One region of the Streptomyces sp. NPDC091371 genome, then DNA from elsewhere that is predicted to be linked to it. Evidence: riboswitches for the same ligand, from Rfam matches in the RefSeq annotation. Region 1 holds a riboswitch; the other holds the start of a gene.
What was found. Region 1 has a riboswitch for ZMP and ZTP ahead of AB0O21_RS15450 (bifunctional 5,10-methylenetetrahydrofolate dehydrogenase/5,10-methenyltetrahydrofolate cyclohydrolase). Riboswitches for the same ligand answer to the same signal wherever they lie in the genome.
Positions count from the first base shown of each region.

Region 2: linked by a shared signal. The riboswitch ahead of glyA (serine hydroxymethyltransferase) and the one ahead of AB0O21_RS15450 (bifunctional 5,10-methylenetetrahydrofolate dehydrogenase/5,10-methenyltetrahydrofolate cyclohydrolase) in region 1 are both predicted to bind ZMP and ZTP.

Region 1 is NZ_JBFBFP010000011.1:124,188-130,040, forward strand. It holds gene AB0O21_RS15440 (RNA polymerase sigma factor) at 1-1,425, opposite strand, end outside; gene AB0O21_RS15445 (methyltransferase domain-containing protein) at 1,636-2,400, opposite strand; ZMP/ZTP riboswitch at 2,457-2,550, shown strand; gene AB0O21_RS15450 (bifunctional 5,10-methylenetetrahydrofolate dehydrogenase/5,10-methenyltetrahydrofolate cyclohydrolase) at 2,642-3,487, shown strand; gene AB0O21_RS15455 (hypothetical protein) at 4,142-4,402, opposite strand; gene AB0O21_RS15460 (hypothetical protein) at 4,429-4,692, shown strand; gene AB0O21_RS15465 (hypothetical protein) at 4,689-4,886, shown strand; gene AB0O21_RS15470 (FAD-dependent oxidoreductase) at 4,855-5,853, opposite strand, start outside.
Region 2 is NZ_JBFBFP010000017.1:78,358-84,210, forward strand. It holds partial or broken gene AB0O21_RS20150 (transposase) at 1-349, shown strand, start outside; gene AB0O21_RS20155 (hypothetical protein) at 394-696, shown strand; gene AB0O21_RS20160 (glutathionylspermidine synthase family protein) at 721-1,911, shown strand; gene rocD (ornithine--oxo-acid transaminase) at 1,918-3,123, opposite strand; ZMP/ZTP riboswitch at 3,233-3,323, shown strand; gene glyA (serine hydroxymethyltransferase) at 3,359-4,630, shown strand; gene trpS (tryptophan--tRNA ligase) at 4,950-5,853, shown strand, end outside.

The DNA of each region.
Region 1 (5,853 bases):
GCCCGCCTCGCGCTCCGAGAGCGTCCCCAGGATGGACTGGAGCTGCTCCTGGAGGAAGGTGAAGGACACCGCGTCGGCCGGCACGACCGCCTCGGAGTCCTCGATGAGGTCACCGAACTCGCTGTCGCCCTCCTCACCCAGGGGGGTGTGCAGGGAGATCGGCTCGCGGCCGTACTTCTGGACCTCGATGACCTTCTCGGGGGTCATGTCGAGTTCCTTGCCCAGCTCCTCCGGAGTGGGCTCGCGGCCGAGGTCCTGGAGCATCTGCCGCTGCACACGGGCGAGCTTGTTGATGATCTCGACCATGTGGACGGGGATGCGGATGGTGCGCGACTGGTCGGCCATGGCACGCGTGATCGCCTGGCGGATCCACCAGGTCGCGTACGTGGAGAACTTGAAGCCCTTGGTGTAGTCGAACTTCTCCACGGCGCGGATCAGGCCGACGTTGCCTTCCTGGATCAGGTCCAGGAAGAGCATGCCGCGGCCGGTGTAGCGCTTGGCGAGGGAGACCACGAGGCGGAGGTTGGCCTCGAGGAGGTGGTTCTTGGCGCGGCGGCCGTCCTCGACGAGGATCTCCAGCTCGCGCTTGAACGCGGGCTTGTGGTCCTCCTCCTCTTCGAGCTTGTACTCGGAGAACAGGCCCGCCTCGATGCGCTTGGCGAGCTCGACCTCCTGCTCGGCGTTGAGGAGCGGCACCTTGCCGATGAGCTTGAGGTAGTCCTTGACCGGGTCGGCGGTGGCGCCGGCGACCATGACCGTCTGCGCCGGGGCGTCGTCCTCGTCGTCGTCGGACAGCACGAAGCCCTGCCCGGCGCCGGCCTTCGGGGTCTCCTCCTCGGCCTCGTCGACGAGGTCCTCGGCAGCCCAGTCCTCGCCCTCGACGGCCGGGTTCTCGCCCTCGTCGGCGTCCTTGGCGGTGGTCTTCTTCGCGGCGGCCGTCTTCTTGACCGCGGTCTTCTTCGCGGCGGCCTTCTTGACCGTGCGCTTCTTCGGCTCGGCGGCGACCGTGTCGGACGTCACCTCGTCGTCGGCGGCGGCAGCGGCCGGCGAAGCGGATATCGCCGTGGCCGTGGCCGGGGTGCTGGTGGCGGCCGTCTTGCGCGCGCCGATGGGGCGCGGCGGGGTGGCGGCCTTCTTGGCGACCGTGCGGGCCGGGGCGGCGGCCGCCTTGCGGGGCTTCTTGGCGGCGGCCTTCGTGGCGGGAGCGGCGCTGACGTGGAGGGCGACACCCTCCTCGTCCAGGACCTGGTTCAGGCTGCGCAGGACCCGCTTCCACTGGTCCACCGGGATGCGGCCGGCCTCGAAGGCCTGGCGCACGTCGTCACCGTTGATGTGACCCTGCTCGCGGCCGCGCTCGACGAGCGCGACGAGGGCCTCCGATTCGGCGATCTCCGGAGGGAACGTACGGGACGGGCTGAGCGACACAAGAAGCCTCTCGTTGCGAGCAAATAAGGGATCGGCGGGACATCATCGCGCGAACTTGGGAAACAGACCCGAGGGGGTCTGTATTCCGGGCCGCGCGAGGACACCTGTCGGTTCATCGCACGCTCGAGTCGATTCGTTACGCGCTGAATTGAGTGACCTGCGCCACGCTGTGGGCGGGCAACCTGTCCGGCGTGAAACCGTCCACCCCCCTCATCGGTCCGTTTTGCGGGCTTCGATGAGGAAACGAGCGGTATGTGCCACGAACGGGCCTTCGCGCTCGATCCGTTCGTGGAGCTCGCGCAGCCGGTCCCGGTACTGCCCGACCGTGAAGCCGGGCACCATCCAGATCACCTTCCGGAGAAAGTAGATCACGGCTCCGATGTCGTGGAACTCCGTACGGAGCCGTTCGGAGCGCAGGTCGACGACTTCGAGGCCGGCCTTCGTGGCGTCGGCCACGGCGTCGTCGGGGTGCCGGCCACGCCGGACCTCCTCCGGCTGGCGGCCCAGGAAGTACTCGACGAGCTCGAAGACGCTCGCCGGACCGACCTGCTGGGACAGGTAGGTGCCGCCGGGGGTCAGCACCCGCGCGATCTCGTCCCACCAGATCGTCACCGGATGCCGGCTGGCCACGAGCTCGAAGGCCTCGTCGCCGAACGGCAGCGGCGGCTCGTCGGAGTCCGCGACCACGACCGCGCCCAGCGGGTGCAGCAGCCGGGTCGCCTTGTCGATGTTGGGCGGCCAGGACTCGGTGGCCGCCGTCAGCGGGGGCAGCGGGCCGGCCCCGGCGAGGACCTCACCGCCGCCCGTCTGGATGTCCAGGGCGGACCGGACGCGGGCCAGGCGCTCGCGGAGCAGCCCCTGGTAGCCCCAGGAGGGGCGCTGCTCGGTGGCCCGGCCGTCGAGCCACGAGAAGTCCCAGCCGTCCACGGAGACGGACTCGGCCTCCGCCACAAGATGGTCGAAAGTGCGCGTCATATGTCGATCGTCGCAGGTCGGGCACCGGTGAACCAGCGGATATGTCGACTACAGTGGACGCGGGCCGTGACTGGCGTTCGGGTGGATCACCACCGGGGAGCGGCCCGGCGTACTCCGGTGCGTCGACTGCCGCGCGCCTGGGCGAACCGCGAACCGCGACCGCGTACCGCAGCGACGTTCAGGAGACCCCGTGACGACTGCCCAGACTGCCACCGCCACTGCCACCGCCTCTGCCCGGCTGATGGACGGCACCGCCCTCGCCCGCAGCATCTCGGAGCAGACCGCCGCCTACGCGGCGAAGATCACCGAGCGCACCGGCACCGCGCCCTGCCTCGCGACCGTGCTGGTCGGCGAGGACCCCGCCTCCGTGACCTACGTCCGGATGAAGCAGAACCGCTGCGCCAAGGCCGGGATCACCTCCCGCCACGTGGAGCTGCCGGCCGAGACCACCACCGAGGAGCTGGTCGCCGCCCTCACCGCGCTCTCCGAGGACCCGGAGATCAGCGGCATCCTGCTCCAGCACCCCGTCCCGCACCACATCGACGAGCGCGCCGCCTTCGAGGCCATCGCCCCCGGCAAGGACGTCGACGGGGTCACCATGCACTCCTTCGCCGCCATGGGCTTCGGGCTGCCGGGCTTCGTCTCCTGCACCCCCGGCGGCATCATGCGCCTGCTCGCCGCCTACGACGTGGACCTCACCGGGAAGCACGCCGTGGTCGTCGGCCGCAGCGCGATCCTGGGCAAGCCGGCCGGGATGCTGCTGCTGGAGCAGAACGCGACCGTCACGTACTGCCACTCCCGCACCCAGGACCTCCCCTCGATCGTGCGGCAGGCGGACGTGCTGGTCGCCGCCGTCGGCAAGGCCGAGTTCATCCGGGGCGAGGACATCAAGCCGGGCGCCGTGGTCCTCGACGCGGGCTACAACGAGGGCAACGTCGGCGACGTCCACTTCGAGTCGGCCGCCGCCCGCGCCTCGCTGATCACCCCGGTCCCCGGCGGCGTCGGCCCGATGACCATCGCCGTGCTGCTGGAGCAGACCGTCCAGGCGGCCGCCGCCCAGGCCGGGCTGGACCTCGCGGACCTCTGACCCCCGCCGCACCGCTGCGCGTACGACGGACGCCCCCGGGCCCTTCGGTCCGGGGGCGTCCCGTTTCCCCCGGCAGGGGCCGAAAGGCCGATCCGTGTCCGGTAGAGCCGAGGCTCCACTGGACATGTGAACGGATCGATGGACATGCAGCAGCAGGAGCCCGCCGCACACACACCCGGGGCCTGCGGCCCCGGACCGAGCGCGAACGGGCGGCACCATCGAGGGCTCGCCACCCTCGTCCTGGCTGTGGGAGCGGTTCAGCGTCGCAGATGAGCTTAGGTCTTCCTGCGCGGGCCGTTCAGTTTCAGGTCTGCCCGGAAGGCGGCGTGTACTGCGCAGGGTTTGGACGCCTGCTGTGGGCCGCGTGCCGCGCCGCTCGTTGCGGCTCGGGTGCTCATCGTGTGCGGTGCCTGCCGCCTGTGCCGCCGCTGGGTGCGGCGATTCGGTGACTGGGGCAGCCGCCCCGCCGGACGCTCTCCGCCCGGTATGGACCCGGACGGGGCGGGGACCCCGCGTCGCTTCCTGGGCACGGGGCGGATTCTCATGGGTCGGCCTCCATGCGGCGGACCGTTCTGCCCCGTACAACGAGGGCACAGCCACCAGGACACGGCCGAAGTTGTGATCAACGGATCGGAGGAGCACCCCGCTCGTCGGCTACCTCGGCGAGGAGGTCGACTGGCACCTCGGCTTCGGCGCCGCCGCCGTCGGCATGGCCCTCGGCCTGGTCCAGTACGTGCTGGGCGGCCGCAGGCTCTCCCGGCAGCTGCGCGAGGAGCCGGTGGTCCGGCTGACCCCCGCCGAGCGGACCAGGGTGCGGCGCACGTCCTCGTACGGCCTGGTCTTCACGGCCGTGCTGATCGCGCTGATGGCCGCCGGGCACGCGCTCGACATCGACAGCATCACCTCCCTGCTCACGGTCCTCGCGGTCGTGGGTCACGAAGGTGGAGAAGACCCGGCTGCGGGCCGACGTGTGGCTCTTCCTGGCCGCGACGCTGTTCTGGCTGGTCTACGACCAGATGGGCAACGAGCTCAACCTGTTCGCCGCCCAGAAGACCGACCTGAGCCTGCTGGGGTGGCACGTCCCGGCCAGCTGGACCCAGTCCCTGCCCGCCCTGTTCGTGATCGTCCTCGCGCCGGTGTTCGCGACCCGGTGGGCCTCTCGGTCACCACGAAGCTGGCCCCGCGCGCCTTCACCAGTCAGATGATGGGCGTCTGGTTCCTCGCCGCCGCGACCGGCGACGCCATCGGCGCGCAGCTGCCGCGGCTGGACGCGGTGATCGGCCAGAGCCTGAACTTCCTGTGGCAGGGCGCGCTGGTGATCGCGGCGGGCGCGGTGATGGCCTTCTTCACCCGCCGGCTGAGGCTCCTCACCGGTGAGGCTCCGGCACCGGCGGCGTGAGGCCGGCGACGGCCCGCTCGGCGGGGGTCAGCGGGGGGCCCTGGAGGGCGCCCCGGTCCGAGGCGCGCAGGACGTGCCAGGCGACCGGGAGACTCAGCCAGTGGGTGGGCGCGCTGCTCATGGTGACCACCTTGAACAGCGCCGCAGTGAGGGCCTCGTCGGTGGTGGCGCCCAGCATCAGCCGGTTCACGTACCGGTCCAGCAGGCCGGACCCGGTCCTCGGCTCCATCCCGGTCGCCGTGGCCCCCGGGTACTGGATGTCCTGCGTGATGGCGAGCTCCCAGGCGGTGTTCACCTGGGGGGCGATGGCCCGCTGTGCCTCCCGGCCGAAGCCGGGGTGGCCGAGCCCCTTGTCCCGGAGCAGGGAGCGTACGGCCAGCATCCCCTGGGCGGCGACGGTCATGCCCTGCCCGTACAGCGGGTTGAAGGTGGCGACCGAGTCCCCGACGGCGAAGAACCCGTCGGGCAGGTCGGCCTTCTCGAAGTAGAGCCGGCGGTTCGCGGTGCCCTGAGTGAGGGCGACGTCCGTCAAGGGCTTCCTGCCCTCCAGGAGTTCGCCGACGATCGGGTCCCGGACGCCCTTGGCGAACGGGATGAACGCCTCGGGGTCGCCGGTGGGCTGGCCGCCGCGGGTGCCGGAGAGGGTGGCCTGCCACCGGCCGTCCTCGATGGGCACGACGGTGGCCGTCTGCCCGGGGACGGGCATCCGGGGGTCGGACTGCACGTTGACGATGGGGAAGCCCGACTCGTGGGCCCCGGCCGGAGCTTCGAAGATCCTGGTGGCGTAGACGAGACCGGAGTCGACCTCGGCCTGGCGGAGCTCGGCGACGCCCAGGGCACGCAGCCAGGCCTGGGCGCGCGAGCCGCGTCCGCTGGCGTCGACCACGAGGTCGGCGCTCAGCAGCAGGCCCTCCTCCTGCGGGGTGTCCACGCGGACGCCGGTGACGCGGGCCGCCGTGCCCTCCAG
Region 2 (5,853 bases), on a different contig from region 1:
TGGTCAAGTCCGCCAGGGGAACCCTTGAGCGGCCGGGGAAGAACGTCGCGCAGAAATCCGGACTCAACCGCTCCATCAGCGGTGAGGCATGGGGTCGCACGGTCGAGCTGCTGACGTACAAGGCCGTCCGGCGCGGTGGCACCCTGCACAAGGTTCCCGCCCCGGCACCTCCCAGCGCTGCTCCGCGTGTGGTTTCATCACACCCGGCAGCCGGGAGTCCCAGGCTGTGTTCGTGTGCAAGAACCCCGACTGCGGCTGGTCCGGTAATGCCGACCACAACGCGGCCCGGAACGCCTTGCACCTGTACCGGATGGGCCTCGCGCTCGTCCCGGCTGCCGGGAGAGCACTTCAATCTGTCCCGCAGTACGCCGGGTCCCAGGGGGAGCACAACAAATGGACAGCAGCAACACCAACCAGCGCCGCATGCGCTCCGGCGCGGTCGCCCTCGGCGGCATGGGCCTGCTCGCGGCCACGCTCGTGGCCTGCGGCAGCAGCAACGAGCCGGACAAGCGCTGCGCGTCCCGCTCCACTCTGGAGCACCTGAACAACAAGGAGTGCAAGAGCGGCGGCCGCGGCTCCTACTACTACGGCGGCTACGTCACCGCGGGCAAGGTCAGCGGCGGCAGCTTCGACAAGTCCGCCGTCACCCGGGGCGGCATCGGCGGCCACAGCAGCTCCGGTTCCTCCGGCGGCTGAGCGACAGGGCGAGGAACACGGGACATGAAGCGGCACACCATCGAGCCCCGGCCCGACTGGCAGAAGACCGTCGAGGAACAGGGCCTGATCTACCCCCTGACCCGCTACCCCGACGACTCCCTGCGCCCCTACTGGGACGAGAGCGCGTACTACTCCTTCTCCCTCCCCGAGGTGGAGGCCCTGGAGAACGTCGTCGAGGAGCTGCACGCCATGTGCCTGGCCGCGGCCGCGCACATCGTCGACAACGACCGCTTCGCCGACCTCGGCATCACCGACCCCCGCCTCGCCGGGCTCGTCGCCGAGTCCTGGCGGCGGCGCGCCGAACAGCCCTCCCTCTACGGCCGCTTCGACCTGCGCTACGACGGCACCGGCAGCCCCGCCAAGCTGCTGGAGTACAACGCCGACACCCCGACCTCCCTCGTGGAGGCGGCGAGCCCGCAGTGGTTCTGGATGGAGGAGCGCTTCCCCGGCGCCGACCAGTGGAACTCCCTCCACGAGCGGCTCGTCGACGCCTGGCGCCGGCAGGCCGAACTGCTGCCGCCCGGCCCGCTGCACTTCGCGCACTCCGAGACCGACGAGCTCGGCGAGGACCTGATGACGGTCGCCTACCTCCAGGAGACCGCCGAACAGGCCGGCATCGACACGCACGCCCTGTCCGTCGAGCAGATCGGCTGGGACAGCCTCTCCGGCCGGTTCGTGGACGACAAGCTCCGCTTCATCCGCGGCTGTTTCAAGCTCTACCCGTGGGAGTGGCTGGCCACGGACGAGTTCGGCCCCATGGTCCTCGGCACGTACGACCTCGGCGGCGGCAGCGGCACCACCTGCTGGATCGAGCCGCTGTGGAAGATGCTGCTCTCCAACAAGGCCCTGCTCGCGGTCCTCTGGGAGCTCTTCCCGGAGCACCCGAACCTGCTGCCCGCCTACCTCGACGGCCCGCACGAGCTCGCAAGCACCACCGGTTACGTCGCGAAGCCGCTGCTGGGCCGCGAGGGCGCCGGCGTCACCCTCCACGAGGCCGGCGGCGAGGCGTTCGTACCGGACCCGGACGAGCGGTACTGCTTCCAGGGCCTGGCCCCGCTGCCTGACTTCGACGGCAACCGGGTGGTGCTCGGCGCGTGGGTCGTCGAGGACGAGGCGGCGGGGCTCGGCATCCGCGAATCGGCGGGGCCGGTCACGGACGAGTACGCCCGGTTCCTGCCCCACGTGATCCTGTAGCGGCGGCTACGCGGACAGCACCGACCTGAGCTGGTCCAGCCCCCAGTCCAGGTCCTCCTTGCTGATCACCAGCGGCGGGGCGATGCGGATCGTCGACCCGTGGGTGTCCTTCACCAGCACCCCCAGCTCCATCAGCTTCTCGGAGATGTCCCGGCCCGTCCCGAGCGCGGGGTCGATGTCGACGCCCGCCCACAGCCCGCGCCCGCGTACGGCGGTCACCGCGCCCCCGCCGACCAGCAGGTTCAGCTCCCGGTGCAGGTGGTCGCCGAGCTCGGCGGCGCGCTGCTGGTACTCGCCGGTGCGCAGCATCGCGATCACCTCCAGGGCCACGGCGCAGGCGAGCGGGTTCCCGCCGAAGGTGGACCCGTGTTCGCCGGGCTTGAACACCCCGAGCACGTCCCGGTCGCCGACGACGGCCGACACCGGCACCACGCCGCCGCCGAGCGCCTTGCCCAGGACGTAGAGGTCCGGGACGACCCCCTCGTGGTCGCACGCGAAGGTCTTCCCGGTCCGGCCGAGGCCCGACTGGATCTCGTCCGCCATGAACAGGACGTTCCGCTCGCGCGTGAGCTCCCGTACGCCCCGCAGGTATCCGGCGGGCGGCACCAGGACCCCCGCCTCGCCCTGGATCGGCTCCAGCAGCACGGCGACGGTGTTCTCGGTGACGGCGTGGGCGAGCGCGGTGAGGTCGCCGTACGGGACGATCTCGAAGCCCGGGGTGTACGGGCCGAAGTGGTCGCGGGCCTCGTGGTCCGTGGAGAAGGAGACGATGGTGGTGGTCCGGCCGTGGAAGTTGTCGGCGGCGACCACGATCTTGGCGTGCCCGTCCGGGACGCCCTTGACCTCGTAGCCCCACTTGCGGGCCGTCTTCACGGCCGTCTCCACGGCCTCCGCGCCCGTGTTCATGGGCAGCACCATGTCCTTGCCGCACAGCTCGGCGAGCTCGGTGCAGAACTCGGCGAACCGGTCGTGGTGGAAGGCGCGCGAAGTGAGAGTGACCCGCTCCAGCTGGGCGTGGGCGGCGTCGAGCAGCCGGCGGTGTCCGTGCCCGAAGTTGAGGGCCGAATAGCCGGCGAGCATGTCGAGGTAGCGGCGGCCCTCCACGTCGGTCATCCACGCGCCTTCCGCGGAGGCGACGACGACGGGCAGCGGGTGGTAGTTGTGCGCGCTGTGCGCGTCGGCGGAACGGATGGCATCAGCAGTTGTCGACACGGGGTCTCCGATCGTCCGTCAGGCCTGTGACGAGGGTGGCGTCACTTTCCATCCTCGCTCGTATACCGGACGGAGAAACCTTTCTCGTGGCGCGCCCGCTAAGGTGGGCGGTACGCACGGCGACTGGCGTACGGAGAACCAACTCCGGGGGAGTCGTGCGCGTACGACCGCACACAGGGCCGCTCGCCTGGGCCTCGCGGGGACGAGATACGAAATCGACCCCGGAGGAGCCGCCATGAGCGCGAACCACCGTCATCCCGCCCTTCTCGCGACCGACCCCGAACTGGCGTCCTTCGTCGCGGCGGAGGAGACCCTTCAGGCCGAGACGCTGCGCCTGATTCCCAGCGAGAACTACGTCTCCGCCGCCGTCCTCGAAGCCTCCGGCACCGTGCTGCAGAACAAGTACAGCGAGGGCTACCCGGGCCGCCGCTACTACGAGGGCCAGCAGAACATCGACCGCGTCGAGGCCCTGGCGATCGAGCGGGCCAAGGGCCTGTTCGGCGTGGACCACGCGAACGTGCAGCCGTACTCGGGCTCCCCGGCGAACCTCGCCGTCTACCTGGCCTTCGCGAAGCCCGGCGACACGGTGATGGGCATGGCCCTGCCGATGGGCGGGCACCTCACCCACGGCTGGGGCGTCTCGGCGACGGGCTCGTGGTTCCGGGGCGTCCAGTACGGCGTCCAGGCGGACACCGGCCTGATCGACTACGACGCGGTGCGCGAGCTGGCCCTCGCCGAGCGGCCGAAGATCATCTTCTGTGGCGGTACCGCCCTCCCGCGCACGATCGACTTCGCGGCCTTCGCGTCGATCGCCGAGGAGGCGGGCTCGATCCTGGTCGCGGACGTGGCGCACATCGCGGGCCTGATCGCGGGCGGCGCGCACCCGTCCCCGGCGGGGCACGTGGACGTCATCTCCACGACCACGCACAAGACCCTGCGGGGTCCGCGCGGCGCGATGCTGATGTGCCGGGAGGAGCACGCGAAGGCCATCGACAAGGCGGTCTTCCCGGGCCTGCAGGGCGGGCCGCACAACCAGACCACGGCCGGCATCGCGGTGGCGCTCCACGAGGCCGCGCAGCCGTCCTTCGTCTCGTACGCCCACGCGGTCGTCGCCAACGCGAAGGCGCTGGCGGCGGCCCTGCTGGAGCGGGGCTTCGACCTGGTCTCGGGCGGTACGGACAACCACCTGATCCTGCTGGACCTCACCTCGCGCGGGGTTCCGGGCAAGGTCGCGGCCAAGGCCCTGGACCGGGCGGGCATCGTGGTCAACTACAACACCGTCCCCTTCGACACGCGCAAGCCGTTCGACCCCTCGGGGATCCGGATCGGCACGCCGTCGCTGACCTCCCGGGGCCTGGGGGCCGAGCACATGCCGGTGGTCGCGGAGTGGATCTCCCGGGCCGTCGCGGCCGCGGCGAAGGGGGACGAGGCCGAGCTCGGGGCGATCAGGGCCGAGGTCACGGCCTTGATGGCCGACTTCCCGGCCCCGGGCCTCCCCCTGTCCTGACCCGCGGCGCCGTTGCCGGGGGCTCTGCCCCCGGACCCCCGCTCCTCAAACGCCGGAGGGGCTGGAATTGCCCTACGGGTAATCCAGCCGCACCTGGCGGACGACAGCAGCCAAATCCAGCCCCCGCGCAGCGGCTGGGCCCCGGCCCACTCGGCGGCGGCCGCTCGGTCGGGGTGAGATCCGGCCACCGCGCTACCGCCGGGTACCGGGACGGGCCCCGGCATCCGGCGGTGGCCGGCCGCCCCGCGGGCCTGCGGCCACGGAAGGTTCCGGCCAGCGGCGGGCCCGAGCCCGCCCCCGCACCTGAGAGAATGGGGCCATGGCTTCTGATCGTCCTCGCGCGCTCTCCGGCATCCAGCCCACCTCCGGTTCGTTCCACCTCGGGAACTACCTCGGAGCCATTCGCCAGTACGTCGCCCTGCAGGAGACGCACGACGCCTTCTACATGGTCGTCGACCTGCACGCGATCACCATGCCGCAGGATCCGAAGGACCTCCGCGCGAACACCCGGCTCTCCGCCGCCCAGCTCCTGGCCGCCGGCCTGGACCCCGAGCGCTGCACGCTCTTCGTCCAGAGCCACGTGCCCGAGCACGCGCAGCTCGGCTGGGTCATGAACTGCATCACCGGTTTCGGCGAGGCCAGCCGGATGACCCAGTTCAAGGACAAGTCCGCCAAGGGCGGGGTCAACAGCGCCAGCGTCGGCCTGTTCACGTACCCGATCCTCCAGGTCGCCGACATCCTGCTCTACCAGGCGAACGCCGTCCCCGTGGGCGAGGACCAGCGCCAGCACATCGAGCTGACCCGCGACCTCGCCGAGCGCTTCAACCAGCGCTTCGGCCAGACCTTCACCCTGCCCGCCGCGCACATCGTCAAGGAGGTCGCGAAGATCTACGACCTCCAGGACCCGGCGATCAAGATGTCGAAGTCCGCGTCGTCCCCCAAGGGCCTGATCAACCTCCTCGACGAGCCCAAGGCCACCGAGAAGAAGATCAAGAGCGCGGTCACCGACACCGACACCGTGATCCGCTTCGACACGGAGAACAAGCCCGGCGTCAGCAACCTGCTCACGATCCTCTCCACCCTGACGGGCGAGTCGATCCCGGCGCTGGAGGCCTCGTACGAGGGCAAGGGCTACGGCGCGCTGAAGACCGACCTGGCCGGCGTGATGGTCGACTTCGTCACACCCTTCAAGCAGCGCACCCAGGAATACCTGGACGACCCGG